One region of the Ruegeria sp. CE12 genome, then DNA from elsewhere that is predicted to be linked to it. Evidence: riboswitches for the same ligand, from Rfam matches in the RefSeq annotation. Region 1 holds a riboswitch; each other region holds the start of a gene.
What was found. A riboswitch is a leader RNA that binds a small molecule or an ion and turns the genes downstream of it on or off. The one in region 1 is predicted to bind cobalamin.

Region 1 (7,691 bases):
TGCGGTTGGCGGCCATGAAATAGGCACTAAGGTCCGAACGATTACCGTCGGTATCCTCGACATAAGGCGGACCCCATTGGCGAGTGTCATCGCCGCCCGTGGCCGGGTTTTCAATTTTGATCACGCTGGCACCCAGATCACCCAGCAATTGTGTGCAGGTAGGACCGGCTAGAATGCGGGATAAGTCTAGAACCTTGACGCCCTTCAGTGGCCCCTCAGATCCGGCCATCATACCCTCCACGGTCAATCTCTGCCGCGATGACGGTGAAACGATCGGCTTTCACAGCCGCATCCAATGCCGTTCGCAGTTCCTCACGGTTTCGGACGGTATGACCATACCCGCCGAACGCGCGTCCCATGGCGGCAAAATCGTGACGGTCAAAATCTACTCCGCGGTTGCCCATTTGACGCTGTCGTTGTTTCAATTCGATCAGCGCGAGGCTGGCGTCGACGAAAACCAGGAAGATGGGATTCCCGCCCATCTCAGCGGCAGTGGATAGCTCACCGGCCACCATCAGGAATCCCGCATCCCCTGAAAAGCTGATGACCGGGCGCTCCGGCTCGGCCAGTTTGAGGCCAATTGCCATCGGAACGGCACAACCCATCGTGCACAGGGCCGACGATTGGGTCAGCCCGCGCGCCTCGTGGCACTGCCACATCTGGCTGAGCAGGATGCGGTGTGCACCGCTATCGGCGGTGGCAAGCGTTTCCTTGGGCAGTACATCTCTTGTCTCGGCTATTACCGCGGCAGGGCCCCATTCGTCGTCGCTTGGAAAAGCCTTGCTAAGCGCTTCTTTAACCTGCTCCGGCTCTCCATCAGGCCATGTCGCTCGTGCCGGGTTGCCTTTTGCGATGGCTTCGAGTGTGGCGGCGGTGTCAGCAACCAGGTTCAGACCCGCCTGATGCATGTAGTGATCATTCACCACCGCAGAGATATCAATCACGCGTTTGTCTTCGGGATCCCAGATCTCGCGCCAACCGGGGCGCATCTCGATTGGATCGTATCCCAGGCAGAGGATCAGGTCGGCTTGTTCAACCAGAGGCACCAAGTGCTTATCGGCCAACGGAGATAACCCTGCGCCCCCTAGGCATAGCGGGTTATCCTCGGGCACGATCCCCTTGGCCTTGTAAGTGGTCACAAAGGGAATCCCGAAATGTTCTAGAAACGCACATACGACACTGCGGGAGTCATCATACAGAACATCCAGACCGATGATGGCGAGGGGTCGTTCTGCATTGGCCACCCAACGGCGGGCTTTTTCCAGACAATCACCCTCCGGCGCAACGGCAGCGGGTTTTGCCAGTCGGCGGCGTTTGCTGTTGCTGACGCGGGTGTCAGCGACCGAGATCGGCACATCAATGTGCACGGGGCCGGGGCGGGGTTGATTGGCCAGTGATACGGCTTTGTCTGCGATGATGTCAGCACCTTCTGCGGTCAGCAGAAAGGTCCCCTTGGTTATGGACCGGTAGACCTGACTGTGATCCATGACCTGATGCGTGTAGGTCAGCGCCTCATCTGCATCGACGCAACCTGTCAGTACAATCATCGGCACCCGGTCCTGCAGCGCATTTGCAACCACATTGATGCCGTTCATCGCCCCCGGACCAAGTGTTGCCACCAGAATGGCGGGTGCGCCATCGCGGTGATGCACGGCCTCGGCCATGAATCCCGCAGCGTTTTCGTGCTTGGTCAGATGGAAGGTGATTCCAGCCTGTTCGAGCGCATCGACCAGTGTCAGTACCTCACCGCCGGGCATACCAAATGCGTGACGGCAACCGGCCTCATACAGCCTTTGGGCCAAAAGATCAGCAGCGCGGGGGGACAGGTCCTGCATCAGTCATGCTCCGAAATTCGTGTTACGCAGCAGATTGCGGAGGACGCTCCGGGACGCAAGGCGCATCACGTCAGTGTGACTATTTGACTGCGCTTTCAGCAATGGCCTGAAACTTATCGTCCAATTCTTCGGCAATGTCGGCCAAAGGCTCACCACCCTCATAGACATATGGGGCAAAAATAAAGCTGGGTGTCTTGTAGGACAGGGTGGCTGTGCCATCTTCATTCTCGGTTACATAGAACCGGATCGGGGCTTCGATCATAGCCGCTGTCGAAGTCTCGAGAACGCGAACTGCATAGTCATTGTTGAAAACGCCAATCACGCGATTTCCGGGGATCGTAATCCCGCGGGCAGCGGCCGCTTTGGTCGGTCCGGCCTGCGTTACCACGATGAGACCGTTTTCTTTCACTGCGCTCTTTGTATCGTCTACGAGCTCCTGATAACTCTTGTCGGTCAGATAGACAGCCCAGCCAGAAAGTGGTTCCGTAAACTCAGCCCATGCGGGCAGAGCCAACAGACAAAGCACAGACCATAGCGATTTCATCAAGCAACCTCCAAGGGTTTGAGTGTGAGATTGATGCCAGATATCACTTTCCGGTGCACTCACATTCTCGTGCGCTCATCGCGACCACGGGCTTGTGTCACAGCGCTGAAAGCTTCAGAAACAGCGGAACTCAAGATTAAGGTGAAACGTATTTGGCGCAGACCCGGCTATTAATTTGCACCAGTTGTTCCGGCACGCGCGATCGTGATGCCGAACGGCAAGCCGTACAAGCGGCATTGACTGGCATCGATCTTACGGCGGAGATCGAAATCGCAGAACACGCCTGTTTCAGTGGATGTAGCGAACCAACGTCGATCGGCCTGCAGGGCGAAGGCATGGCGTCATATGTTTTTTCGGGTATCGATATCGTTGCAGATGCGGATGATATTGCTGCGACTTGTCGAGCGTATCTGGACAGCCCCGCTGGCTGGATCGAAGACGCCCGACCATGCGGACGGCTTCGCTTGTGTTTGCGGGCGCGTATTCCGGCGCTTTAGTCCACCTGTACAGTTACCGAAGCACTGACCGGCACATCTTCGACCATCAGCGGGCTGTGGCTGTTGGCATTCAGCGATACCTTAATCTCAACCTCGCCCTTGGGCAGATCGGAGATGTGCATCCAGTTGCCATAAAGGCGGGCGAGTTTCGTGCCATTCACATAGACATGCGCGTGACCTTCACCGGGATTGTCCGCAGCAGAGGCGTTTTCGGGCGCAAACCGAAAGTTCTGAGGCATGACGTGCAGGTTCCATCCGGCCATTGGGTCCTGCGTTACCGCAATTTCCAGACCGGGCGCATCCTGACCGGCAGGCAGGTTGATGGCGGTCGAGTGATCATGCGCCATGGCTTCGGCATGAGAACCGCCATGTTGATTGGGGTCCGCATGGTCGTGGCCGTCAAATGTGACGCCATTGGCCGCGGCGAGAACGAAACCAGCGCCTCCGCCGAAGACCAGACCAATTGCAAAGAGGGCAAGTGAACGTGCCATTTCTGTTCCTTGAGCCAAAAAAGAACCCGCCGGGCGGGGCCCGGCGGGATGACATATTGGGGTATCAGGCTGCCGCTTCGGCGCGTTTGCCTTCGCTTTGCCAGAAGTAACCGGCAAATGCGCCAACCAGAACCCATGCGACAAGGCCGATGCCAAAGGCACGTGCGGCAAACAGAGCACCGATTTCGGTTGGGACCGGTCCGGTGAAGACATCCGGTTCGGGTGCGCCGATCAGATGTGGAGCAACGAGCAACGCTGCCGCAATCACGTAGCTGATGATGTTGCCACCAAACGCAATCAGCCACATGGCAACCGCCGCAGCCGCGACGGTGGCGAACCACCAGACTTGCCGTGCGTAAACATCTGCAGCAGCAACGCCAGGAACTTCGGGTGCCAGGCTAAAGCCGGGTGCAAAGTGAACCGCGATAAAGCCCGCCAGACCCCACAGAACACCTGTGCGACCATCGATCTTGTGACCCTGACCTTCGGCCACAGACATAAGGGCAACCAGAACCAGTGCGTAACCGGTATAGGTGAGCATGGTGAAGATGACGCTCAGCGCGTCGCGTGTCAGCTCAGAGAACATGCCCGGTAGCTCGGGATGGGCCGTGACAGCTTCTCCGCCGAAATGCACCAGTTCACCGGACTCATAGAGCTCGGCGTGCAACAGAACGGGTTGCACAAATACAAGCTGCAGCAAGGCGGCAATCAGCCCCGCTGCAGCACCAGCGAACAACGCGCTGGTCAAAATGCGACTGAACATCTGCTTAGTGGCAGGGGAAACCGGTTGCGTGGCGCACGTCATGTGCCGCGTCATGCAAGCCAGATGCCTGAACATGGCCGGTCAGGGTGATGATACCCAGGCCCAGAACCACTGCGAACATTACCGGCAGAAAGCCTGTCTTTGCAGCAGATGCTGTTTGAGTTTGTGTCGTCATTTCTTGTCCTCCAGTGCCGTCGCACCCGACGGCTGGTGTTTCTACGTTCGCCTGGCAGGTCTCCTGGCTCGCGGGTCGGTGCCTCTGTTCGCCTTCCCCCCGAATTCGGGAGTGGCTGGTTGAACAGGGGCTCACCGCTTACAGTCGCGGGGGCGGCTTTGGCTTTGACCTCAGACGAAGTCGCACCACATTCCCTCTTAGCATCCGGATGTCTCCGGCAGGACCAGACCCGGTCATTTAGCCGCGAAGCACAGGTTTGCGCAATCGCCATTTGCGACGTTTTGCGTCAATTCACACGCTTTTTCAGAACGTAGATGTCCATGATCCAGCCATGATCAGCCCTTGCCTGTGCACGAGTTGAGAGAATCTCATCACAAACTTCGGACAAGTTTCCGTTGATCAGGATTTCTTCTTCCATACCGACGTAAGCGCCCCACCAGATGTCATAATTTGCCATATCAAGGCTCTGGAACGAACATTCGCCGTCCAGCATCACTGCGACGGTTGAAGCAGCCTCAGGCCAACCCTCGTCCCGGATACGGCGACCGGTTGTAACGACATAAGGTGCGCCGATATCGTTGATCGGAATCCCATGTGCTGCGGTCAGGGCCTGCAGGGCCGTGATACCGGGAATCACCCGTTTGATCGGTTGCGGTGAGAGACGCGCAGCGATTCGCAGCGAGCTGTCATAAAGTGAGGGATCGCCCCAGATTAGTAGGGCCACGTATTGTGCATCAGGATGGGATGCGATCGCTTCCTGCCAGCGCAGTGCTATTGCATCATGCCATTCATCCACCCCACGTAGATAGCCATCATCGGCCCTACGCGTGGGGATGTCGAAATAGGCGATTTGCGGAGCCGCTTCAGTGACTTGAGAAATGATCTTCTCACGTACGCCGGCAAGATCTGCCTTGTTCTCACCCTTGCGCGGGATCAGGATCAGATCAGCTGCACGAATAGCCTCGGCACCCTGAAATGTCACGTGATCCGGATTGCCTGTACCGATCCCTATCAGGCTCAGTTCATACATTATCGAACTCCGCCAGCGGTCCATAGAGTATCAGTGCCGGGGCTGTTCCGATTTCAGACTGCAGCCGTTCCGACAACGCTCCGATGGTCGAGCGGTGCAGCGACTGATCGGGTGTCGAGACAGATTCTGCCATCAGCGCGGGCGTGTCCAAAGGCAGACCATGTGCTTGCAGCGCCTCAACAAGTAGCGGGAAAGTGCGTTTGCCCATGAAAACAACTGTGGTCGCCCCCGAATCCGCCAACGCCGGCAGGTTCAAATCTTCGGGCAGTTTGCCGCTGACATCGTGGCCGGTGACAAATTGTACACGGCGAGCTGTCAGGCGGCGGGTCAGCGGAATGCCTGCGGCTGCCGCGGCGGCGACGGCAGATGGAATTCCGGGGATGATTTCATACTCGATCCCCGCCGCCTTCAGCGCGACCAGTTCTTCTTCAAGCCGACCGAACATACCTCCGTCACCTGATTTCAGGCGAACGACATGGGCACCGGTTTGTGCATAGTCGACCAGCAGACGGCTCACATGATCCTGCTTGGGTGAGGGGCGACCAGCACGCTTTCCTACACCCACCAAATCTGCGTCCTCGCGGGCGTGGGTAAGAATAGGTCCGCTACTGAGATCGTCGAACAAAACCGCATCGGCCTTTTGCATCCGGTCAACGGCCTTGAGCGTCAGTAGTTCCGGATCTCCGGGGCCTGAGCCAATGAACGAAACGAAACCGCTCATGCTGAGGCCTCTGCGATCAGATGAAAGAATGTGCCGGTGACGTTGCCCCGAACTGATCCTGTCTGCGGTCCTTCCGCACCTTCTGCGTCAAAGACTCGCGCAAGAGGGGCATCGGGCTGTTCGACAATAGACGAATAATGGAACTCGTGCCCGCGAAGCGCTGTACCAACCGCGAAACCGGGCATCTTTGCCAACAACTCGGCTTTGCGATACCCGAGGTTGAATTTGCGCTTCTCATAGGAGGTCACAAGACCGAGTAGTCCCGCCATTTTGTGTGGCGTACCTTCCTTGTCGATCAGCACGTCCCCCAAAGCCATGTATCCACCGCATTCACCATGTACTGGACGGGTTTCCGCGTGCTTGCGTAGACCAGTCTGGAAAGTGTCAGCGACTGCCAGAGTGCCGGCATGCAACTCAGGATAACCTCCTGGAAGCCAGACAAGATCTGCATCGTCGGCAGGCGCTTCATTGGCCAACGGCGAGAATGGCAGGATTTCAGCACCCGCAGCACGCCAACCTTTGAGAAGGTGCGGATAGGTAAAGGAAAATGCTTCGTCCTTGGCCAGCGCAATCCTTTGGGCCGGGGGGCGCGGCAGCGCGGTCGGAGATGGCCCATTGGGGCCTGAGGAGGCAGCCTCCCTGATCGCATCCAGATCCACATGTTCACGCAGAAAGGCCGCGTATCCGGCAATCGCGCTTTCCAGATCAGGGTGCTCGACCGCTTGTATCAATCCAAGGTGCCGCTCTGGCAAAGTTAGATCACCCCGACGCGGCAACACACCCAACACCGGCAGACCCGCACGCTCCATACCCAGACGTGTCAGGCGTTCATGCCGCGGGCTCGCGCAACGGTTTAGGATCACACCGGCAAAAGGAAGGTCCGGATTATACATTCGGAACCCCAGCGCCGTGGCTGCCGCGGATTGCGCCTGACCACCAACATCCAGCACCAATACGACAGGCCAGCCCATGCGCTGGGCTGTTTCAGCGCTGGACCCATGGCCCAGTTCGCCGGGCTTGGCGACCCCATCAAACAGTCCCATGGAACCTTCGGCCACGACAATATCTGCGCCCTCTGACTGCGCCGAGATCGCGTTAAGCAAAGGCGCACCCATCGCCCAGCTATCCAGGTTGAACGAGTCCCGGCCAGTCGCCGCTCTGTGAAAAGCGGGATCGATGTAATCCGGGCCGCTTTTGAACGGTTGTACCGTCAGTCCATCTTCGGCCAGAGCGCGCAAAAGACCCAGCATGACTGTGGTTTTTCCGGTGCCTGAGGATGGTGCCGAAATCAGAATTCCGGGAGGATTAGTCATCACCATGGCTCCAGCTCGACCACGGGCTTTCCGCGCTCTGCGGGCGATAGCGGCGGTCATAGGTTTTGGAATACAGACAGCTTTCGTCAAAACCTTCACCGGCCAGTGCTGGGCCTACCATGATCAATGCTGTGCGAGAGATGCTCTCGTCCAGCGCATCTTTCAGGGTTGCCAGGGTGGCGCGGATAATCTGCTCATCCGGCCAACTGGCGCGATAGACAACGGCCACTGGACAGTCAGCCCCATAGGCAGGCACCAGATCTGAAATCACCTTGTCCAGATTGCCGATCGACAGGTGAATGGCCAATGTTGCGCCGGTGCG
Region 2 (7,691 bases), on a different contig from region 1:
TCGAGCCGGACAACCGGATCGACTTGCTGATCGAAACTCGCGTCGCGATCAAAGACCGACATGGCGATCGAAACGCCTTTGATCTGATCCGCGCGCCCCGCCAAATACTCATTGACAACATAGGTCAGGAATGCCCGGCGTTGCGGCGTCGCGGCAAAATCCGGGTGCTTCAGTAAGCGCGAAAGCTGTTCGCGGATGTCCTGTTCCGAAATTGTCACTCGTCAGAGCCCCAATACTAAAAGCTTTTAAAACCGGTGAGTTACCGTGTGCGATCAACGGCTCTTACTCTGTTTACCTCGCAGGTAGCAACATGTTCGCACTTCACGGAACGATGCGGATGGCTAGGACGGGCGGACTGTTTGCCAATTCGGCGAGCTTCAAGGGGTCAAGGAGAGCGCCTGAATGTCGGCCATCATCGCTACCGATGCATTTACGTACGCCGCACATAAGCACAGCGACGCCCCTTCTTTTTCTGCCCCGTACGAATTCTGACACCACCATCCACAGGAGCCGTCCTAAATATGGCACGCCGAAACTTTTTGGTACTGACAACCGCGCTGCTGGGCCTCACTGCCAGCGTCGCGATCGCGCAGGAGCATTTTGACCCCAAGGGCAAAGCACCCTCACGCTTCACCGTTGAATTTCAAGAGTTGATGCGTGACTCTCTGCCGTTCGAAGATCAGCGCGACTTTGAAGAAAGCAGCAAGGGCCTGATCGCCGTCCCCGACTACCGTCAGATCAAAACCGAAGACGGCATCGTTGCCTGGGATATCGGCAGCTACGACTTCCTGCTTGAGGAAGGTCAGGAATTCGACTCGATCCACCCGTCGCTGCAGCGTCAGGCAATCCTGAACATGAACTATGGTCTGTTCGAGATTCTGGATGACAAAATCTATCAGGTCCGCGGTTTCGACCTGTCCAACATTTCGTTCATCCGGGGCGACACTGGCTGGATCATCTTTGATCCGCTGGCTTCGAAAGAGACAGCTGCAGCAGCGCTGAAACTGCTGAACGACACGGTCGGCGAACTTCCCGTTAAGGCCGTAGTCTATTCACACTCGCATGCTGACCACTATGGCGGCGTCCGTGGTGTCATCAATGACGAAGACGTTGCAAATGGTGTAGAGGTCATCGCGCCAGCTGGCTTCATGGAACATGCGGTGTCCGAAAACGTCTATGCAGGCAACGTGATGAACCGCCGCCTGTTCTTCCAATATGGCGTGCTGCTGCCGCGTAACCCCTATGGTCACGTGGATCAGTCGATCGGTAAGAACATCTCGGCCGGGACCACCGGCCTGATCGAGCCAACCCGCTATGTCTCGGACGATTATGAAGAGATCACCATTGATGGTGTCCGCATGATCTTCCAGAATACCCCCGGCACCGAAGCCCCTGCCGAGATGAACACTTATTTCCCCGACCTCAAGGCCTTCTGGGCGGCGGAAAACATCACCGGTACGATCCACAATATCTACACCCTGCGCGGTGCACTGGTCCGCGATGCGCTGAGCTGGTCTAAGCACATCAACGATGCGTTGTACGAGTTCGGCCAGGAGGCAGAGGTGATGTTTGCTTCTCACTCCTGGCCACGGTTCGGCAATGACCGCATTCAGGAAGTGATGCGGGCGCAGCGCGATACCTATGCCAACCTCAACAACGGCGTTCTGAACCTCGCCAACAAAGGCGTCACCATCAATGAGGTGCACAATGTCTATGAGGTGCCGGAAAGTCTGCAACAGCAATGGGCGGCGCGCAGCTACCACGGTTCGGTCGAGCATAACAGCCGCGCGGTTATCAACCGCTATCTGGGGTATTGGGATGCTAACCCGACCACGCTGACACCGCTTTCGCCTGAAGACAGTGCTCCGTTGTTTGTCGAGATGATGGGCGGTGCCGAACCGATCATGGCGAAAGGGCAAGAACTGGTCGATGCCGGCAAGTATTTGGAGGCGACCGAGATCCTCAACAAACTGGTTTATGCCGAACCGCAGAACCAGGCTGCCAAGGACCTGCTGGCCGACGCGTTCGAGCAGATCGGGTACCAGAAGGAAAGCCCGTCGGTCCGCAACTCATTCCTGGGCGCGGCCTATGAACTGCGCAACGGTATCCCACAGGGTGCCACCATCGAAACCACCGGTCCGGATACGATCAAGGCGATGCAAACCACCATGTGGCTGGATTTCCTCGGCATCCGCGTCAACAGCGAAAAAGCGGCAAACATGGAGTTCACCATCAACCTGTCGATTCCCGATCGCGATGAGAACATTGTGGTTGAAATGAGCAACGCCACCCTGACCCATATCGTTGATCAGACTGCGGAAAACGCCGACCTGTCGATCAGCCTGAACCGCGCTGATCTGGAAAAGGTCATGACCGGCGAACGTAAGCTGACCGACATGCTGGCAGATGGAACCGCCAAATCTGAAGGCGATACCGAGATCGTAGCACAACTGGCCTCGACACTTGATCAGTTCGATCTTGGCTTCGAACTGATGCCGGGCACCGGCGCGCAGGATCTTACCCCTGAGGCAAACGACTTTGCCCAGCCTGCGCTCGCGAATTCCAACGGCGGCTGATAACCCCATCAGTTAGCTGACTCGGGTTCGCAGGGTTGGCTTTCGCCTTGGAAGGCGGGTTTTCCCGCCGGAAGACGGGCCGTCGCAACCGGTCCGTCTTTTCCTCATTGCTTTTCCCGATTATTTTTGTCAGTTAAATACCGACCTAGTCAGATTCTCTGGATTCACGCCCGGTCACCGCCCTGCCCGACGCTGACCAAGAGACAACCAGATAATGACAAAATCGCTTGCTGACCTGCTGGCCATGGATGCTGTTGCCAGCCGACATGGATGTGCATTGAAACCGAAACTCCGCGAGGCCATCGAAGCCGACCTGCGGTTCCCTGCACATGCCACCGCACCCCGCCCGGAAACAGAGCTGACCGCAGATGAGCTGCCAGAAAACGTGCTCAGCCTGTCGGCGCATTCCCCAAATTCTGAAAGGAAGCGCGCATGAGCTTTTCAGTCTATGGATCAAACGGCGACAGACCAGCTGCGGGCAGACCAGACTTCGATGATTTTGAGCTGGGACTGTTGCCTGTTATGCGACACTTCATCCTCAGTTTTGCCGATTCCGATACGCAATCGTGGCAACACGCCTATTCCACGGCCATCGAACGCTGGGGCGTTGATCAGGGCCTGAACATCGCTCATCTGATCTATAAAATCGTCAAGGTCACGTTGCATTGCCGCCCGGCGGGGTTGGCCTTCAACGACCCGCTTTGCCTTGAACAGCGTGGGTCACTGACATGCGATGAGCTTGCGCTGATGAAGATGCTGCATCACATGCGGCGCGACAACACGCCCGAAGCGCGCGATGCCGTCAACCTTGTTACCGGCGGCTATCCGGATGCCCATCTGATTCAGGCTGGTCTGACGCTTGCCAATCGCTTTCCGACCGGTAACGACAGACGCGGCGACACCTCCCGTCGGCCGATGCTTCGGGCCGTGAAGTAAAAACCTATCCCCGCGTTGACCAAGCCTTCAGCTGGCGCTTGACAACGCTATCGACACCAGACTAGCTGACACGAGATGGTTCCCGACGGTTTGCCCGAGGGATGAAAATGGGAATACGGTGCGGTGCGTTCTGCGTACCAATGCCGTGACTGCCCCCGCAACTGTAGGCGGAGAGCGAAGCCAAAAGACCACTGGCCCAAAGGCCGGGAAGGTTGGCCAAGCATAGACCCGCAAGTCAGGAGACCTGCCATCAGATGTTTAACCAACCCGGGGCGGGGCGTCCTGGAAGGAGGCTTTGATGGCGCGTAATCTGCGTGTGTACATAAACGGCACCTTCTGTCCGCACTTGGCAACAAGTGGAGCGGACCATGCCGGAAGCAACTGAACCCTTCGTTTTGTGTTTTCAGAATTGGCAACGGTGGCGCTTCGCAAACACGCCCTGCAGTGAATTTTATGTTACGTTATTACATTGCTAATTATTCAGATTGACAGTAAGTGGAGCGCGTAATGCCAGAAAACTCTGATCATTTCCTGTTGATTTGCGAGACCTGTCAGGGCTCGGACAGTGCCGATGCGCTTCGAGCGGCGATTGCGGATAAGCTTCCGTCCTGCTTCGCCATCCGAGGGGTTTCCTGCATGGCTGGCTGTTCACATCCTACGACTGTTGGCTTTCAGGCAGCGGACAAAGCGCAATACCTGTTCGGTCGCATTAGTTCAGCGCAGGACATTGAAGCGCTGGCCGCGTTTGCCTGGCAATATCAGGACAGCGCTGACGGCTGGACCAATGCTACGGACAGACCCTCTGCCCTTTACACCAAAACCTTGTCGCGCATGCCGCGCATCTTGTCTGGAGGTCAGGCATGACATTTCTGGTTGCCGAAAATCTCGAGTATTATGCATTGAACGGTGATGTGCTGCTGCAGGGTGTGTCCTTTGATCTGGACGAGGGATCAGTACTGGCCATCGCAGGCCCGAACGGCGCAGGCAAAACCACCCTGCTGAACTTGCTATGTGGTGTCGAAACCATCGCGCTCGGGGATGTACTGATACGCGGTCAAAGCCTGCGATCGCTATCGCCTCAGGATCGCGCCCGGACCATCGCTGTTGTAAGCCAACAAGAGTTGCCCGATGGACGGTTACGACTGAGAGATTACGTTGCCTTGGGGCAGATTCCCATCAAAGGCGACCGATCTGCAGATGAACATAAACAGGCATTGGACAGGATATTTGACCTGACCGAGCTGCATCATCTGGCAGGCAAGCAGATGTCGACCCTGTCCGGAGGCGAGCGTCAGCGCGCGCATATTGCGCGCGCTTTGGCCCAAAACCCGTCGCTGCTGTTTCTGGACGAACCCACCAACCATCTGGATCCCGACGCCAAGGGGCGCATGCTCTCGCTGGTCGCCGATCTTGGTATCACCGTGGTCATGATCGTCCACGACCTGGTCATGATACCAGAATTCGCCACCCATGTTGCGTTGATGAAATCCACCCGACTGACGGGTTTTGGACCGGTCAGCAACATCCTGACGCCACAGCGCGTGCGCGAAACCTTTGGCGTCGAATACCTGTGTTTTCAACACGAAGACCGGGTGATCCCCGCACTCGACATCCGAAAAACCAAGCTTACAAACTGACAGGAGCTTTCCATGAACCTGAAACTCTGGCCCGTGGCGCTGATCATCGGCCTCGCCACCAGTGCGGCCGCACATGAGGTCACCGTAGACAATTGCGGCGAACCGCTTGTTTTTGACTCAACGCCCGAACGGTTGGTCGTACACGACATGAACATGACCGACATGGCCTTTGCGCTTGGCCTGCAGGACAAGATCGTTGGTCTGACCGGTATCACCGGATGGTACAAGACCAGCCCGGAATTCGACACGCTGCGCGGTGACATCCCCGAGCTGGCGCCGAAATACCCCACTGTCGAAAATCTGGTAGCGGTAGAACCCGATCTGTTCTTTGCCGGGTGGTATTATGGCATGAAGCCCGGCGGCGAAGTCACTCCGGACACGCTGGCCCCGTTCGGTATCAAGACCATGGTCCTGACCGAAAGCTGCGTACACCTGAACAAGGACCGCCCCGAAGCCAGCATGGACCTGTTGTTCGATGACGTTCTGCGTCTGGGCAAAGTCATGCATGTTGAGGACAAAGCCGAAGCTCTGGTCGATGGCTGGAAGGGCCAGCTGTCCGCCATCGAAGCCAAAACCGCAGATCTGGCGAAACCACGCGTCTTCCTGCTGGATGGTCCGGCTGATGCGCCTTTTACCGCGGGCAAGTTCGCAATCCCTGACGCGATGATCACCGCCGCTGGTGGCGAAAACGTAACCCATGATCTGGACACCAGCTGGGGCCGCACCTCGTGGGAGGCCGTCGCCGCCACGAACCCTGAATTCCTGGTTCTGCTGGACTACCAGACCGGCAACGGCGCTGCGGATACCTTCAAATTCCTGCAAGAGCATCCGGTGATGTCCCAGACCGACGCAGTCAAGAATGAACGCTGGATCGGTCTGCGCTACGAAGAGCTGACACCTGGACCGGCAAACATCGAAGCGATCGAGAAAATGGCGCGCGAAATGCACGCCGAGATCAACTGATATGGGCCCGTTGGGCCGGACAACACTGCTGGGGGCGGCCGTTCTGGTCGCCCTTTTGCTGGTGTCGACAATCTATGGCACCACGCCGATCCCTGTTGCGGACGTCCTGACCGCCATTTCGCTTGGCACTGGCATCAGCGAAGGCGACATGTCCCCGCTGCATCGGATCGTGTTCGACCTGCGTTTACCACGCGCTCTTTTTGCTGCTGTCATCGGCGCGGGCCTTGGTGTTGTCGGGGTCGTGCTTCAGACCACCACTCGAAACGATCTTGCCGACCCGTTTCTGTTTGGCCTGTCCTCTGGCGCTGCCGCGGGTGCAGTTCTGGTTATCACCGTTACCGGCGATGTTCTGGGCATCTGGACCTTACCACTTGCAGCCTTTTGCGGTGGTCTCATCGCATCCGGAGTTGTTCTGGCTTTGGTGCAGAGCTTACGCACAAGTGCACCGGAAAAACTGATCCTTGCCGGGCTTTCGGTCTCATTCCTGTTCTCGGCAATTACCAACTATCTGATCTTTGCCGGCGACAACCGCGCAGCCCATTCCGTGATTTTCTGGATGCTGGGCGGGCTTGGATTGGCGCGGTGGGAAACCTTCCCCCTTGTCCTTGCGGGACTTGGCCTGATCCTAGCCTATGCGCTCTATCGCAGCCGATGGCTGGATGCGCTGCTGACCGGAGACTTCACCGCTTCGACTCTGGGCATACCTGTCAAAGGACTGCGATACAGACTGTTCTTTGCAGCAGCCTTGGCGACGGCAGCGTTTGTATCTGTGGCGGGCGTGATCGGGTTCGTCGGCCTTATGGTCCCGCACATTGCACGCGGTATTGCCGGACCACTTCACAAGAACCTGTTGATAACGGCGGCGCTTGTAGGAGCCGTGCTGCTGACCCTCTCGGACATCCTGTCCAGACTTCTGCTGGCACCACAGGAACTGCCCGTGGGTATCGTGACAACATCGATCGGGTCGCTCTTTGTGTTCATTTACCTGTTCAGATCAGGAAGGCGTGGCTGACCGGTTGAACCGGTCACATGGGATGATTGGCGACCAGCGGGTGTTCTGTTGCAGACCGCCTGCTGAGTCGGGGGGCTCGGCTATCTTCTGCCAACCCGATGATCACCGATCCAGGCGCGCTGATCCCAACTGCTGATCTGTTCAATTGCCCATCTCATGACAGGACCATCCACCGAAGGATTTGAGGTCAGAAAATCAACGGTTTTCAGGATCGCATTCTGCGCAAACGCATAGTCGATCACCTTCAGTTCGCCACTCAGCACATCGCGCTCGACCGTAGTAACCGGGAGCTCGGCCCAGCCGAGACCATCGCTCACCAACTGCTTGCGAATATCCGGGTTTACGGACACCCAGACATCCGGGCTGAAATGTCGGATGCTTGACGATGGCAACCCTTCCACGATCTGCCGGTAGAAGGCCAAATCACTTCGGCTGACACGTTTCTTATCGGCCAGAGGGTGATCGGCACGACAGACCGGAACAATCCTTTGAAACCCGATGCCGCGGCTTTGATAATGTCGTTCCCCTTCCGGTGCCTGAATTACAAATGCGCCATTGGCCTCGCCA
Region 3 (7,691 bases), on a different contig from region 1:
CGCTCAACAACTATAGAGTCAGCGGAGGCGGGCATTTTCCGTTTCCTGAGCGTGTGGAAGCCATCAAGCTTCCTCCATTGCGAATACAGGATATCTTGCGTGACTATCTATCCGGAAAACTGCCTGCTGATCCTCTGGAGAAGGCTCCACGCCCCTTTTCGTTCACCAGCCAGCCGGGATCGCTGGCAATCTTCAGAACCGGGCCGGGCGCCGCGGATTATCTACAAGAACTGGCAGAATACGAACCGCAAATTCTCGATCAGGACCCTGATGGATTTCTCAGGATCAGACTAAGCCTGTGATGGGTTGTCATTGCACTGCCAAATCCCTATATCGGGCTTCGAGAGGTTGGCGCGGGCGAGCGCCTCGCCAACCTGGTCAGGTCCGGAAGGAAGCAGCCACAACGAGTCCCGCTTGGGTCGATGTCCAGCCTCTCACTTACCGCCAATTCGGCGATCAATCCGCAGCCAAAGGAGGGCTTTGATGATTGTAGTACAAATCCCTCAGGCAGTGCGGCGCTGATCTAGCGGCCACTTCCGACTGCCTGAACACATCACCCACGGATGCGCGTGCGCCATCTGTGCGGCTTGCTGTTTCTGAACACAGGCAGATCAATGTCCCTTACACTATCGGACCTCGGATGGTCCTCTCACTTTGCCGCGCAATATGCGGCTGATCCAACATACACTCCCTATCGCGTGAGCGCAGTTCACCGTGACCGTCTGATCGGAATGCATCCTGACGGCGAAGCAACATTGCTGAGTAACAACCAATCTACTGGTGATTTTGCTGTCGGTGATTGGGTTTTGGTCGATGAACACATGCGTATCCAACGACTGCTGGACAGGCGGAGCCTGCTAAAACGCCGGGCCGCAGGCACCGGTGCTGGAATCCAGTTGATTGCGGCCAACGTCGACGTTCTGTTCATCGTCAGTTCCTGTAACGCAGACTTTAACCTGCCTCGGCTGGAACGATACTTGGCACTTGCACATCAGGCTGGTTGTTATCCAGTGATCGTGCTGACCAAGGCAGACACGTGCGATGATCCGAAAGACTATGTTTCACGCGCAGAATCACTGACACTCTTTCTGACGGTTGTGCCAGTGAATGCCCATGATGACGATGACGTGCGACAGGTCCTGAATTGGTGTCCAAAAGGGCAAACAGCGGCTCTGATCGGCTCATCAGGTGTAGGTAAAACCACACTGACTAACGCAATGACTGGCGCAAACGAAGCCACCGCGGAGATACGTGAAGATGATGCCCATGGACGACACACGACGACCTCGCGCGAGCTGCACCAGATGCGTAACGGCGGTTGGCTGATCGACACCCCCGGTATGCGCGCCCTGCGTCTGCTGGATGCTCAAGAAGGGGTCGATGAAGTATTCTCGGATATCGTCGAACTTGCCGAAACCTGTCGCTTTGCGGATTGCAGCCACGAAACCGAACCGGGTTGCGCGATCCAAGAAGCCATCAGCGCCGGCGAGCTCGACCCGGCGCGTCTAGAGCGATGGAGGAAGCTGCGACGCGAAGATCGGCGTAACTCTGAAACAATCGCGCAGTCGCGCGCACGTGACAAAGCCTTTGGGAAAATGGTGCGATCCGTGATGCAGGATAAGAAATCACGCAAACGGTTCTGAAGGAAAGGGCACCTCCGTGCGGTGCCCTACTTCACGCAATCAACCGGGGCCAAACCGCAGAGTTGCGACGGGCAAACGCCCCGATGTGCCCCACACCCTTGAGGCCAAAATCGCCGGGCTTCAACAGGTGACGTCTGGCAGCAGGCCCGTAGGCATCTGCAAGTCGCCAAACTGCCTCCGGAGGCACCATCTCATCATCCTCAAATGTAAGAACGTCGACGGGCGCACCTGAACGCGACCAATCCGCTTCGGGCAGTGTAACTCCGGTCTCAGGCAAATAGCTTTGAGGTGCGGTACACCACTTTCGCCACTGCCAATACACTTTTGGCGGCAGGTCAGCACCAAAACCAACCAACTTACCCGGCAGATATCCCTTCAGGCGCACGATCAGGGGAGCGTGACCAAACCAGAACAACATAGCCAATGCACGATATGGCCAGGGATGATCGGATACGGTCACCAGTCCCGAACAGACACAAATCATCCGGTCGATCTGTTCGATTTCCGGCTGGACTGGACCCAACATCCCGCCAACCGAATGACCAATAACCCAGAGCTTGGCATCCGGAAATCTTCTGCGCATCTCAGCACGGGCCGCTGGCATATCGACAAGAGCCCAATCGGCCATGGTCACGTCGCTGTCCTGCAAGCGCCCTGAAAGGGAATGGCCAAAATCGCGGTAGTCGTATGTAAGGCAGGCAATACCCTGTTCGACAGCCAGCCACTGTGCAAAATGCCTGTAGTAATCGCGTGGCACGCCGGTGGCGCTGTTCAGAACTACAACTGTATCAGGCTCGGTCGCAGGCAGGAACAGACGGGCAGACAGCGTCGCTGAACCAGCCGGAAACTGAAAATCCTCGATGAGCGCATTCTGCTGGCTGTCCAACATTGAATCCTCCAACCAAGTCTGGACCAATCAGTCTAATAATTCCATCTGGACCATTTGGTCTAGTGCTGTCAATATCGATGAAAGATGACCAAACGTCCGCTACCAACCCGAGATCGCCTGATCCAGACCGCCGCCGAGCTGTTCCAGCGCTCGGGGTACAACGGCGTTGGGTTGTCCGAATTGCTGGCAGAGGCCCAGGCACCCAAAGGTTCGCTTTACCATCATTTTCCAAAGGGAAAGTCCGACCTGGCCCTTGCTGCGGCAAGCTGGGCGTCAGATGGAATGCTGGAACTGATTGCGGCCTCTTTCAAAGACGCACGCGACTTTCGCGATGGCGTCGAAACCCTATGCCACAAGATCGCAAAGCTCTTTGACAAATCCGGTCGCTGGGAAACCTGCCCTATATCCGCCACGCTGTTCGAGGGGCCGGAGAACCAACTTTTCAGGGATCACGCCTACCGCCTGTACGAAAGCTGGATTGTGCAAGTCCGCAGGCATGCCGAACGCTTTGGCGTCGATCATCCTCAGGAAACCGCCGATACACTGTTCATTATGCTTCAGGGCGGATGGCAACTGGCCCGCGCGCGTCGAAATTCGGATGTATTGCGCAACCTGCCGAGGTTTCTGCCCGCCAACGCTCTCTGAAGCTTACTGACCGCGGCGGAATGCAGCTTGACTCAAGCCGACCACAAGCATTAGCGGTTAGGCGATGGTTCTCGTATCGGACTGGTACGGGATGAAAAGGGAACACGGTGCGGTCCTGCCCGAAACGTTGGAATGGACCTATGCCGCGACTGCCCCCGCAACTGTAGGCGGAGAGCAATGCCGAAATACCACTGGCCAATAGGCTGGGAAGGTCGGCAAAGCGATGACCCGCAAGTCAGGAGACCTGCCATCGGAATTGAAACCGAAACTCGGGCGGGGTGTCCGGGCAGGGTCTGACCGCATCGCGTAGTCCAGCCTGTACCAAGCCCCCGTCTCGCGCGCGGAGGGCGCAACATGATCTGGAAGACCGAGACACACGAATTTATAGCTACAGTTTGCCAACGGACAGGCAAAACCTGCCCCGCACTGGCCAGAATGGCCCGTGCAATGGCGCAGGCCATGACAACAGCTGGACCAGTAGCGACGCGAGAATTCGAAATCGAAGGCAGCAGCGAGCTGACCCATTGCCCGGATGGTTGCACCGCCCGCTTTCGCGCGGGACCTGATCAGATCAGGTTTTTTTGCGGTTCAGATATGTCCGTCGAGACCAACGCGCTGGATGAATATGCAGACATGATGTTTGGCTCAGCAAACACCGCTTTGCCTTCCAGCATTCTTTCCAGTCCACCATATGCGCTACTTGAGGCCAATGCGCTCGTTCCAAGGCAAAATGTCGATATCAGCCAGCACGCGGCTGCATGATTCAGTGCTCGAGCTGCGGCTGAGCTGCCGATATCGCCCAGTTTAGCTGATCATCAGTTTCAACTGCACATGGCCGCACCTTGCGTAACCTCTGGAGTGCGTTTTCGGGTCTTTCACCGCATTCGATCATCAGTCGAAGCACAATCATCCCCGATCGTCCGCAGCCACCGCGGCAATGAACCAGTACCCGTCCTCCGCCCGAGAGTGCATGTCGAGCTGCTGCGCTGGTCTCAGTCCACAGCTCATTGATTTCTGGTGACGGCGCACCGAAGTCGGTCACGGGCAAATGCGCCCATCGACTAGCCCGGCTTTGAATATCGCTGCCGAAATCACCTGCGCCGAGCTGCACCATCTCGGCCTCAGTTGTCATTGAAATGACAAGACCTGGCTTCCAGTTCGCTATCAGGTCCAAATCGCCGGAATAGTCACCATCTTTGCCGGGTATCGACGTCAGCGCGAGCGTACCATTTCCAACCTGCAGGGCATAGATCACCAGCTGAGACACAAATTACTCCTCCCAAGAAATGGCATGCAACAGAACTCAGTTTTTCGAAATCGGTCCGGCCAGCTTATGCGCATCGGCTGGTATTCCCAAACGAAATTCGTGCCTGTGCGCTGTGGACGTAAGCCGCGGGGACAACTACGCTGCATCCTTGATACGAATCCGCCAGAGCAGACATGACCGACACACCCAGCCCCGCCTATCAGGTTCTAGCCCGAAAATACCGCCCGGAAACCTTTGCTGATCTCGTCGGCCAGGATGCCATGGTGCGCACGCTGAAAAACGCGTTCGAGGCCGACCGGATCGCGCAGGCCTTTATCATGACCGGCATTCGCGGAACGGGCAAAACGACCACCGCGCGGATCATTGCAAAGGGCATGAACTGTATTGGTCCCGATGGCAATGGCGGACCGACGACTGAACCTTGCGGGAAATGCGAACATTGCGTTGCGATCATGGAAGGCCGCCATGTCGACGTGATGGAAATGGACGCCGCAAGTCGGACCGGCGTCAATGATATCCGGGAAATCATCGACAGCGTACGCTACCGCGCCGCCAGTGCTCGCTACAAGATTTACATCATCGACGAAGTTCACATGCTCTCGACCAGTGCATTCAACGCGCTGCTCAAGACGCTCGAGGAACCACCCGAGCATGTGAAGTTCATCTTTGCAACGACTGAAATTCGCAAGGTCCCGGTCACCGTTCTTTCCCGGTGCCAGCGCTTCGATCTGAGACGTATCGAGCCCGAGGTCATGATTGGCCTGCTGAAAAAAATTGCCGGGTCAGAGAACGCTCAGATCGCCGAAGATGCGCTGGCTTTGATCACCCGCGCTGCAGAAGGTTCCGCGCGCGATGCGACGTCACTGCTGGATCAGGCGATTTCGCACGGCGCTGGCGAAACCAGTGCGGATCAGGTTCGCGCAATGCTGGGCCTTGCGGATCGGGGACGGGTTCTTGATCTGATTGATATGATCCTGCGCGGCGATGCGGCAAGTGCACTGACTGAGCTTGGTGCCCAATATGCCGAAGGGGCGGATCCGCTGGCGGTACTGAGGGATTTGGCCGAAATTACTCACTGGGTTTCCGTCGTTAAAATCACACCGGACGCGGCCGAAGACCCAACCGTTTCGCCAGACGAACGCGCACGTGGCCAGCAAATGGCCGAAGCCCTGCCGATGCGGGTGCTGACGCGCATGTGGCAAATGCTGTTGAAAGCGCTTGAGGAAGTTGCCGCCGCGCCCAATGCGATGATGGCAGCGGAGATGGCTGTCATCCGTCTGACCCATGTTGCCGACCTGCCAAGCCCCGAAGAACTGATTAAACGGCTGCAGGATGCTCCTCCACCGCCAGTTGGTGGGCCGGGTGGTGGCGTACCGGTGCCTAGCAATGGTGCCCCGGTTGCACAAGCACACACCCCCGCGACACCTGCCTATACATCGCCACCGCGTGGCAACGGCGGCGCGCCTTCAGCCGCGTTAGCGCAGGATGTTCAGGCAGCGCTGGCGCGCTATCCGAGCTTCGAGCATGTGGTCGAACTGATCCGGTCGAACCGGGATGTCAAATTGCTGGTCGAGGTGGAAAATGGGGTTCGGCTGGTATCCTACCAACCCGGCCGAATAGAATTCACGCCAGCATCGCAAGCACCTGCCGATCTTGCCGCCAGGCTAGGATCGTCTCTGCAACGCTGGACCGGCAATCGCTGGGCTGTTTCCATTGTATCCGACGGAGAGACGCCGACAATCGCCGAACTGAGGGATGCGGCAGAACTTGCTCTGAAATCAGAGGCAGAGGCTCACCCTCTGGTACAGGCGGTCCTTGCACAATTTCCCAAGGCGAAGATCACCAAGATCGAAACCCCCGAACAACGCGCAGCTCAGGTCGAAACCGAAGCGCTGCCCGAGGTCGAAGACGAATGGGATCCGTTCGAGGAAGACTGAGACCCAGACCTGCAATTCGCAAGCAGCAGGGCCCATTGCCTTGCAAAAGGCCTTAACAATGGGCGGGAGGCGCGCTGGCCTCTTGTGTCGCTCAGTCGGCATCCGTATTTAGGCGTCAAACCGATTTACAGGAGATTACCGATGCTCAAAGGACTCGGCGGCCTTGGCGGTCTGGGCGACATGGCCAAGATGATGAAATCCGCGCAGGATCTGCAGACCAAGATGACCGAAATGCAGGAAGAGCTGAACAACATCATGGTTGTCGGCGAATCCGGCGCCGGCCTGGTGAAGGCGACCGCTTCTGCCAAGGGTGAGCTGAAAGGTCTGGACATCGACCCGTCCATCTTTAACGGCGACGACAAGGAAGTGGTCGAGGATCTAATCCTGGCTGCGATCAAAGACGCTCAATCCAAAGCGACCGAACGTTCGCAGGAAGAAATGAGCAAGCTGACCGAAAGCATGGGTTTGCCCGCAGACATCAAGCTGCCGTTCTGATAGACACTCCTGACGACCCAAAGGCCGGGCACCCCTGCCCGGCCCTTTTGCAGGAGCGCAAGCCGTGAGCTCGAACAGCGACATCGACAATCTGATCGACCTGATGGCAAAACTGCCGGGCCTCGGGCCACGCTCGGCCCGTCGTGCAGTCCTGCATCTGATCCGCAAACGCGCCCTTCTGCTCACCCCCCTCTCGGACGCGATGCAACAAGTGGCCGTCACTGCGCGTGAATGCCTGAATTGCGGCAATGTGGGCACCACCGATATCTGTGATATCTGCGATAGCGAAGACCGCGCGACCGGAGAGCTCTGTGTGGTCGAGGACGTCGCTGATCTCTGGGCGATGGAGCGAGCCGGGGTATTCAAAGGCCGCTATCACGTTCTGGGCGGAACTCTTTCTGCACTGGACGGCGTCGGACCGGACGAATTGCGCATCCCCCGCCTCAAGGACCGGGTTCTGGCCGAGGGGGTTTCCGAAGTCATTCTGGCGCTGAACGCCACCGTAGATGGCCAGACCACCGCCCACTACATCGCGGACCAATTGGAGGGTCAGGTGCGCCTGACTTCACTGGCACAGGGTGTACCGATTGGCGGAGAGCTGGATTATCTGGATGACGGGACGATTACTGCAGCGCTGAGGGCGCGGAAAGAGCTCTGAGCATTGCAATAAGACAGCAAACGGAACGCGTTCGCCTGTTCCGGTTGCACACCAGTCTCTCTTCTATTTGTTAGGTGTAAGCGCCCGACGAATAGGTCAATTCATACGAATGGCTGTAAATCTCGAAGACGATGCCAAAAGGGTCTTCAACGTAGAC
Region 4 (7,691 bases), on a different contig from region 1:
GTTGGCGATTTCCGTTGGGCTTTGTTTTTTGCTGGCCGGGGAAAACACTCTGTATTACGTGCTTCCGATCGCCGTTTTGACACTGGCGGATGCTGCGGCTGCGCTTGCCGGAACGACATATGGAACCAAGCGCTACGTGGTTGAAGATGGCGACAAGAGCCTGGAAGGGTCAGTGGTATTTTTTGTCGTAACGCTGTTGGTTTCCATCATCTGCTTTTTGTTTTTGTCGAAACTCCCGCCGTCCAACATCATGATGCTGTCCCTTATGGTTGCGGCCTTTGGCACATTGGTCGAGGCACAAAGCTGGCGGGGCTTTGACAATCTGTTCTTGCCGCTCGGCTTGTTGATTTTTCTGAAAGCCCATTATTTTAGCTCCCTGGCAGAGCTGGCCGTGCTAACCATTTTGTTCTTTGCTGCTCTGGTCAGTTTCGGCGTGGTGGGAACAAAGCTGGGTTTCACCAAACATACGACCCGTGTCTATGTTGTTGCGGTTTTTCTGCTGCTGGCAGCCGCAAAATTGCAGAACACAGTACTGCCTATCATGGTTCTTGCCGCACACGGCTGGGCGCGTACTGCTTCTCCTTGTGACAGTAAGTATCCCGATCTGGACATCGTAGCCGCCTTGGGGCTTCTGGGGTTCGGTTGGCTTGCGGCGGGAAATGCAACGGGATGGGATGCGATATCCTTTTTTGGGGTCAGTGCGATGGGGTTGGCCATGGGGCTCACTGCTGTGGCGCTGCGCACTATTCCTATTGCGATACCGCTGGTTGCCGCGGTCCTGTTTCTAATTCGTATCTGGGCGGTTTCCCTGAATTCTGACCAATCGAACTGGGCTGAACCCCTGACAGCACTCTCGCTTGTATCACTCGTAATTATGGCGATTGTGCCCCTGTTTTTTCCGCAATTACTCCAAAAGAACCGTGTTTCGAGGCTCACGCTTTTGGCGGCTCTGCCCCCGCTTGCCTACTACATTTGGTTCATAGCAGGGTCTATTGGCGACGGGTTTGTCACCGGAGTTGTATCATGACGAAAGAGAGCATTCAGACTGACGGCGCCAAACTGTCTGTTTATCTGCAGGGCCCCGATTGGGCTGGTGTTCCAGCTGCAACAATCGGCGACTTCTCGTGTGAGACCCCAGAGGCCGGCTTGGAAGCTCTGCAAATGGCAATTGAACGTGTCCGGCATGCCGGGGTTGATCGGATCATTGGTCCGATGTCCGGAGATACTTGGCACAGCTATCGGTTTGTATCGTACAGTGACGGTTCAGCACCCTTTTTGATGGAGCCGACGAACAAATCACATGAGCCCGACGTGTTTAAGGCGGCGGGATTTATCACCATCAGCAAGTATTTCTCGGCACGTGTGTCATTGGCAAAAACGGCCAGCTCTTCTCCTGCTGCAACCGACGCATTTAATGTCGAGCCCTGGGACGGAACCAACCCCGAAGAATTATTCCGGCAAGTGTATCATCTATCTGTCGAGGCTTTTTCCCGAAACGCTTTCTATAAGCCTATCTCTGAGTGTGATTTTCTTTCTATGTACATGCCTGTCGTTCCGACGCTGAAGCGCGAGCTTATCTTTTTTGCCCGGCGTCCGGACGGCTCATTGGCGGGCTTTCTGTTTGGCATTCCGAACTATGCAGAAGGCCCAAACCCGACAGCGGCAATCTTAAAGACCTATGCAAGCCTTGAACGTGGCGCAGGTCGCCATTTGGCCAGTCAATTCCATATGTCAGCCCTGAAGCTTGGCTATGAGTCCGCCATCCACGCGTTGATCCATGATGACAACCAATCCGCCAATCGCAGCGTTGTCGAAGGGGCAACGGTATTCAGGCGGTACAACCTGTTTGGGCTGCGTCTGGATGGCTAACCTGCTGGACCATTTTGCCATTGCGGTTGATCGACACCCGGACCGGACGGCCATTGTTGAGGGCAACGGTCGCGAGGTCACCTTTAGCGAAGTGCAGATGCGAGCACAGAAATTGGTCAGTAAGTGGAAACGCAAGGGGGTTGGCCATGGCGATCACGTTCTGCTGGCGATGCCGGTAAACGCTGATCTTTACGCTAGCCTTGCGGCCTTATGGTCATTGGGCGCGACGGTGGTTTTGCCTGAACCGGCAATGGGGCTCGCGGGGTTGCGTCACGCGGCGAGAACGACCCGATCCAAGGCCTTTTGCGCATCAGGTTATTTTGCGTTGCTGAAGTTCGTTGTGCCGGAACTGTTTAAGCTGCGTCTTTTACTACCAGGCAATGCCGGCAGTGACCCCGGAGTCGCGGCTGTTCATGACAGTGACACAGCGCTCATTTCCTTCACTTCCGGCACCACAGGTCAAGCCAAGGCCATACCCCGCAGCCACGCGTTTCTGATGGCGCAACATGATGCCATTGCGCCGCTTCTAGACAGTGATGCAGTTGAACGGGATCTGGTTGCGTTCCCGGTTTTCACCCTGATAAACCTTGCGGCCGGGCGTACGACTGTTTTGCCGAATTGGAAAATGAGCAATCTGGATCGACTATCTCGCGAGCAGTTAGCGGGCTGGATATCGAAGCAGCAAGTTACACGGCTTCTGATCCCACCGTCTTTGTGCGAAAAACTTGCGCAGTGTAAAGATACCGGCCAACTGCACACGGTTTTCACCGGCGGCGGCCCGGTGTTTCCTGACCTGGTTGAGAGGCTGCTCGCCAATACTGGTCTGGACGTGGTCTGCGTCTACGGGTCAACCGAAGCTGAACCGATTGCGCATCTTGATGTGCGTGACATCTCCGAAGTTGACCAACGTGAAATGGCCGCAGGCAAGGGGCTTCTTGTCGGGATTCCGGTTTCGCAAATCAAACTCCGAATTCGAAACGATGAAGTTCAGGTCGCGGGCGATCATGTAAATGATGGCTATCTTGATCCCTCGCACTCCAAGGAAAACAAAATCAAAGACGGCACCACGATATGGCATCGAACAGGCGACGCGGGTCACTTGGATGAACGGGGGCGTTTGTGGCTGCTGGGTAGACTGGGGAGCGATGTAAGAACCCCAACTGGCCGCACCTTTCCTTTCGCAATCGAAATAGCAGCCCGGCAATGGCCAGGCGTGACGAACAGTGCGCTTATGAACTTCGAAGAAAGCCCCGCTTTATGCATTGAAGGTGACGCGGGTCGGCTATCAAACTGGAGTAGTCTGGCGCGGGAACTGGGTATTGCCAAAGTGATCCACGTGAGAAAAATACCAATGGACAAACGCCACAATTCCAAAGTTGACCGAGTAAAACTTGCTAACTTGTTGGGTTGTTGATCCTCGGTAATTTACCATCAGTGTTCCGACGGGAAACCGCAGTCGAGCACAGTTTTGTATCTGCCTATTAATCGGCAAAAAAGTCCGGCAACTTATAAAAAGAAATTGCCAGTAGATCTGCACGCCGCTCGAATGACCGTTTTTCCGGCTACAAGCTGCGAAAAAGTCCAAGATGCTGTTGGGCTCATTAGAGGCTTTTGTCGTAGCGTCGACGAGAAGCTGCCCTAACTGGGCCAAACCATTTGAAGATTGGATTGAGGAGAACAATAGAACGTATTGATTTGCGTGCGAGGAATCCGATGTCTGTTTTGCGTCCGCGAATGTCGCAAGTATTTCAGCGGTTAAAAGCGACTGAAATAACTTGGTATTCGTGAGGTGCCGCTGTTTGATTCTCAGGCAGCGGAGAATTGGGAAGCCGGTGTAAGTCCGGCACTGCCCCCGCAACGGTAAGGAAGGTCAGGTTCGACAATCAACCACTGGGACGAGGATCCCGGGAAGGTGTCGCAACCGGGCGCAAGTCCCTTTCAAGTCCGGAAACCAGCCTCTCAGATATGTCAAACCGCGGGTGGCGGTGGGGGCACGGGTTTCGGACGCGATCCTCGCGCGCCTCCGGACGGTTCCTCCTTGTCATCTGCCCAAGCAATGCCGCGGGGCGCGGCAGGAGAGCCAGAAATGAACAATATCCAAGGCCTGTTGGCGCGTCGAAACCCGGGTTATGCTCTGGAACAGGCGTTTTATACCGATCCCGAGATTTTTCAGACCGACCTTGAAACCATCCATTATCGCGACTGGCTGTTTGCCATTCCCGCGTGTGAGTTGGTGAAATCGGGCGACTACGTTACGTACAATGTAGGCGCCTACCGAGTGATTATTGTGCGCGGCTCCGATAACCAGATACGAGCGTTTCACAACACGTGCCGTCATCGCGGTTCGATCATCTGCAAGGCAGCAAAAGGCAATGCGCCGAAGCTGGTTTGCCCGTATCATCAGTGGACCTACGAACTTGACGGCTCATTGCTATGGGCCCGTGACATGGGGCCGGACTTCGATCCCAAACAGCATGGATTGAAGACAGTTCACTGCCGTGAGCTCGCCGGGTTAGTATATATCTGTTTGGCGGATGACGCCCCGGATTTCGATACGTTCGCCAATATCGCGCGCCCCTATCTTGAGCCGCACGATCTGGGGAATGCAAAGGTCGCCTTTGAAAGCTCAATCATCGAGAACGGCAACTGGAAGCTGGTTTGGGAAAACAACCGCGAGTGCTATCACTGCGGCGGAAACCATCGTGCTCTGTGCCGGACTTTTCCCGACGATCCGGGCGTTACAGGGATCGAAGGTGGTGAGACACCAGCCTACATGCAGACCCATTTCGACCGGTGTCAGGCTGCGGGCATGCCTTCGCAGTTCTACCTGAATGACGACGGTCAATACCGTCTGGCGCGTATGCCGCTGAAAGAAGGCGCTGAGAGCTATACGATGGACGGAAAGTCTGCCGTGCGCCGCTGGTTGGGTCGGTCGCCCTTTGCCGATGCGGGATCGCTTTTGAAGTTCCACTATCCGACCACGTGGAACCACTTCCTTGCCGATCACTCGCTTGTTTTCCGAGTCACTCCGATCAGCCCGACAGAGACTGAGGTCACTACCAAATGGTTGGTCAACAAGGACGCGGTTGAAGGCGTTGACTACGACGTGAAACGTCTGACCGAAGTCTGGGTCGCCACGAATGACGAAGACCGGCAGGTGGTTGAGGACAACCAGCAGGGTATCAACAGTCCGGCCTATGTACCTGGTCCGTATTCACCCATTCAGGAATCCGGCGTGCTGCAGTTCGTGGATTGGTATTGCAACACGCTGTCGGCTCGCTTGGCGCCGGACACGATGGCGGCGGAGTAAGGCTGATGAAAGATCTGAACACGCTCTCTTCGGCCATCTGGCAGGATGGCGAAATGCTGGAATGCGTCTCTGTCGTGCCCGAGATGCCGAACACCGCCAGTTTTTCATTCCGTGCCCCGTCTGGGGCGCAGTTCGCCTATCATCCAGGTCAGTTCTTGACGCTCGAAATCCCAGCTCCGAGTCAACCCGGAGGGGTCGTGCATCGCACCTATACGATCTCATCATCGCCGTCGCGGCCACGGTCGATAACCATCACTGCCAAAGCTCAAGCCGACAGTATCGGCACGCGCTGGATGCTGGACAACCTTCAACCCGGTATGCGTCTCAAAGCCATTGGGCCTGGGGGGCTGTTTACCAACGCCCAAAGCCAGGCAGGAAAGTACCTGTTTATCTCGGCTGGCTCCGGCATCACCCCGATGATGTCGATGACCACCTGTATGTGGGATGAAGGTCGTGATTTGGATGTCGTTTTCATCAATTGCGCCAAACGACCGTCCGAGATCATCTTTCGGCAGCGGTTAGAGCAGATGGCCAGCCGTACTGATGGTTTGGATCTGAAATTCGTTGTTGAAGAGCCGGATCGCTACCGTCCGTGGACGGGATATCAGGGTCAGTTCAACCAGTTGATGCTGGGTCTGATGGCGCCTGATTACCTTGAGCGCGAGGTCTATTGTTGTGGCCCTGAGCCCTTCATGCAGGCGGTGCGGGACGCTCTGGCTGGTCTTGGCTTTGATATGGACAAATACCATCAGGAGAGCTTTGGCGCACCAGTGGAAACTGAGGCAGATCTACCTGAGTTGGATGACGTTGTACTCGACGATGACAGCAGTGCAGAGATCCTGTTCGCGACCTCGGGTGTGACTGCCAAAGTAGCCGAGACCGACACAATTCTCGCCGCCGCGCGCTCGGTTGGTTTGAACATTCCGTCGGGATGTACTTTCGGAGTGTGCGGTACTTGCAAGGTCAAGAAAACCTCTGGCGATGTTCACATGGTCCACAATGGCGGAATCTCGGAAGACGACATCGAGGCGGGTTACATTCTGGCCTGCTGTTCCAACGCTATAGGCAAGGTTGAAGTCGAGGTTTAAGTGGATCGTGTCACGATCGAAACCGTGGTGAGCCTGGCACTTGCTGCGGTTTCGATGCGTTGGCTTCGAGTTTGGACAGGCAACTCTTCAGGCAGTGTTCGAACGGCTTTGGGTGATCTCAATATCTATAAATCCAACAAAGGTGGGAGCCGGATGGTCCCTGTATGCCTGCCAAGATGATCGCGAAATGATCTCAGGTGGTAACTTCATCACCAAGTTATACGATTTTTGCGCGGATGCTTGTGAATGAAACGCAACTTCAAGCATCCGCTGGAAAGACCTCTGTGTGCTTATGACAAGGCATCAGTGCATGCATCAACGCAATCTTCATCAATCGAGTTTTCTGAGGTCGAACCGTAACCACGGGCAGGTTTTTTGATGGTCTGGTGATATTTGGGTTTTGTGTCACCGTGCGTGCGGGTTTGTGAAACTGCCGAGCGAACATCATGTGCATTGCTCCGTTGGCTGTGGTCACGCAACGGTCCAGCCATGCACATTCCAGCACTCAGAATAATGGCGAATGCGGTGACGGATGTAATCAGAGTCTTTCTCATTTTCTTGGTCCCTTTTGATTGAGCGTGCTTGATACGCTGTGTGTGAAACCAGTCTGGCAATCTGCGGCCCGGATTTATTGCGCTGACACGTCAAGGTTTTGAGAGAAGACATCAAGCTGACGCCTGAACACCATTTCGCTTTAGAACTGGACCTCAAAGCCGATGTTCCAGCCGAAGCTGTAGTCATCCGAGCTGCTCCCCAATCCGCTTTCACCGGTGATATCAGCATAGAACTGCGAGCGATCCGACAGAGGGACATTGCTGCCTAAGGTCAGGACCGCTGTGTCCTGACCGCGCTCGGTGAATACTGTATTTTGCCCAAATACCACCGAAGTCGTGTTGTTGAACGTATGGTAGAAATCGATTTGACCGTAGAGCATTGAGTTGTTTGCTATGGCACGTTCAGCGCGCAGTCCGACCCGGGCTGTTAACGTGTCGCCTTCCACCAGGGATCCGATCCGACCACTCTCGACCCGATCAGGGACATCGTCCATGTCGATATCGCTGTACATGACCTGCACTTGAGGGATGAGCGTCCATTCGCTCTGCAGCTTGAAGGGCTTACCCACTTCAACAGATATCTCATACCCACTGCCGTCGGCATCCACGGCTGCCCCGCCGTTGGGACGTATCTCGCCGTCGAAATACCCATAGCGAAGCTGCCCTTCGACATAGAACTGACTATCCGCTACCCAAAGCGCGCTAAGCGTTGCATCGTAAGCGTCGGCCGAGATATCGGCGTTGGCAAAGTTGGTGCCAACGTCCGATGACAGGCTGCTGATCCCGAACTCCAACCCGCCGAACACCTGTCCGCCTGCGACCTCACCTAAAGGCAAATTCGCACCATAACGCAGGCTGCCGCTGTTCGTC

Region 2: another riboswitch for cobalamin. It lies ahead of ACR0IO_RS12560 (DUF1636 family protein); the one in region 1 lies ahead of ACR0IO_RS05070 (CbtB domain-containing protein).
Region 3: another riboswitch for cobalamin. It lies ahead of ACR0IO_RS22115 (hypothetical protein); the one in region 1 lies ahead of ACR0IO_RS05070 (CbtB domain-containing protein).
Region 4: another riboswitch for cobalamin. It lies ahead of ACR0IO_RS09400 (aromatic ring-hydroxylating oxygenase subunit alpha); the one in region 1 lies ahead of ACR0IO_RS05070 (CbtB domain-containing protein).

Annotation. Positions count from the first base shown of each region.
Region 1 is NZ_JBQFRS010000002.1:48,848-56,538, forward strand. Features, by position in the region: gene ACR0IO_RS05040 (CaiB/BaiF CoA transferase family protein) at 1-229, opposite strand, end outside; gene ACR0IO_RS05045 (thiamine pyrophosphate-binding protein) at 216-1,835, opposite strand; gene ACR0IO_RS05050 (DUF302 domain-containing protein) at 1,915-2,379, opposite strand; gene ACR0IO_RS05055 (DUF1636 family protein) at 2,532-2,876, shown strand; gene ACR0IO_RS05060 (hypothetical protein) at 2,873-3,367, opposite strand; gene ACR0IO_RS05065 (CbtA family protein) at 3,432-4,130, opposite strand; gene ACR0IO_RS05070 (CbtB domain-containing protein) at 4,135-4,305, opposite strand; cobalamin riboswitch at 4,342-4,547, opposite strand; gene cobF (precorrin-6A synthase (deacetylating)) at 4,592-5,335, opposite strand; gene cobA (uroporphyrinogen-III C-methyltransferase) at 5,328-6,056, opposite strand; gene ACR0IO_RS05085 (cobyrinic acid a,c-diamide synthase CobB) at 6,053-7,375, opposite strand; gene cobM (precorrin-4 C(11)-methyltransferase) at 7,362-7,691, opposite strand, start outside.
Region 2 is NZ_JBQFRS010000004.1:331,951-339,641, forward strand. Features, by position in the region: gene ACR0IO_RS12540 (hypothetical protein) at 1-218, opposite strand, end outside; gene ACR0IO_RS12545 (alkyl/aryl-sulfatase) at 522-2,576, shown strand; gene ACR0IO_RS12550 (hypothetical protein) at 2,791-3,012, shown strand; gene ACR0IO_RS12555 (hypothetical protein) at 3,009-3,512, shown strand; cobalamin riboswitch at 3,572-3,778, shown strand; gene ACR0IO_RS12560 (DUF1636 family protein) at 4,020-4,376, shown strand; gene ACR0IO_RS12565 (ABC transporter ATP-binding protein) at 4,373-5,149, shown strand; gene ACR0IO_RS12570 (ABC transporter substrate-binding protein) at 5,162-6,112, shown strand; gene ACR0IO_RS12575 (FecCD family ABC transporter permease) at 6,114-7,124, shown strand; gene ACR0IO_RS12580 (LysR family transcriptional regulator) at 7,205-7,691, opposite strand, start outside.
Region 3 is NZ_JBQFRS010000017.1:6,280-13,970, reverse strand. Features, by position in the region: gene ACR0IO_RS22140 (bifunctional 2',3'-cyclic-nucleotide 2'-phosphodiesterase/3'-nucleotidase) at 1-302, shown strand, start outside; RNA gene ffs (signal recognition particle sRNA small type) at 342-440, shown strand; gene rsgA (ribosome small subunit-dependent GTPase A) at 615-1,643, shown strand; gene ACR0IO_RS22125 (alpha/beta hydrolase family protein) at 1,675-2,532, opposite strand; gene ACR0IO_RS22120 (TetR/AcrR family transcriptional regulator) at 2,617-3,177, shown strand; cobalamin riboswitch at 3,226-3,443, shown strand; gene ACR0IO_RS22115 (hypothetical protein) at 3,532-3,939, shown strand; gene ACR0IO_RS22110 (protein-tyrosine phosphatase family protein) at 3,941-4,444, opposite strand; gene ACR0IO_RS22105 (DNA polymerase III subunit gamma/tau) at 4,618-6,381, shown strand; gene ACR0IO_RS22100 (YbaB/EbfC family nucleoid-associated protein) at 6,523-6,876, shown strand; gene recR (recombination mediator RecR) at 6,941-7,534, shown strand; gene ACR0IO_RS22090 (lactoylglutathione lyase family protein) at 7,605-7,691, opposite strand, start outside.
Region 4 is NZ_JBQFRS010000003.1:144,146-151,836, reverse strand. Features, by position in the region: gene ACR0IO_RS09415 (hypothetical protein) at 1-1,027, shown strand, start outside; gene ACR0IO_RS09410 (hypothetical protein) at 1,024-1,869, shown strand; gene ACR0IO_RS09405 (AMP-binding protein) at 1,781-3,283, shown strand; cobalamin riboswitch at 3,640-3,843, shown strand; gene ACR0IO_RS09400 (aromatic ring-hydroxylating oxygenase subunit alpha) at 3,956-5,179, shown strand; gene ACR0IO_RS09395 (FAD-binding oxidoreductase) at 5,185-6,267, shown strand; gene ACR0IO_RS09390 (hypothetical protein) at 6,558-6,821, opposite strand; gene ACR0IO_RS09385 (autotransporter domain-containing protein) at 6,962-7,691, opposite strand, start outside.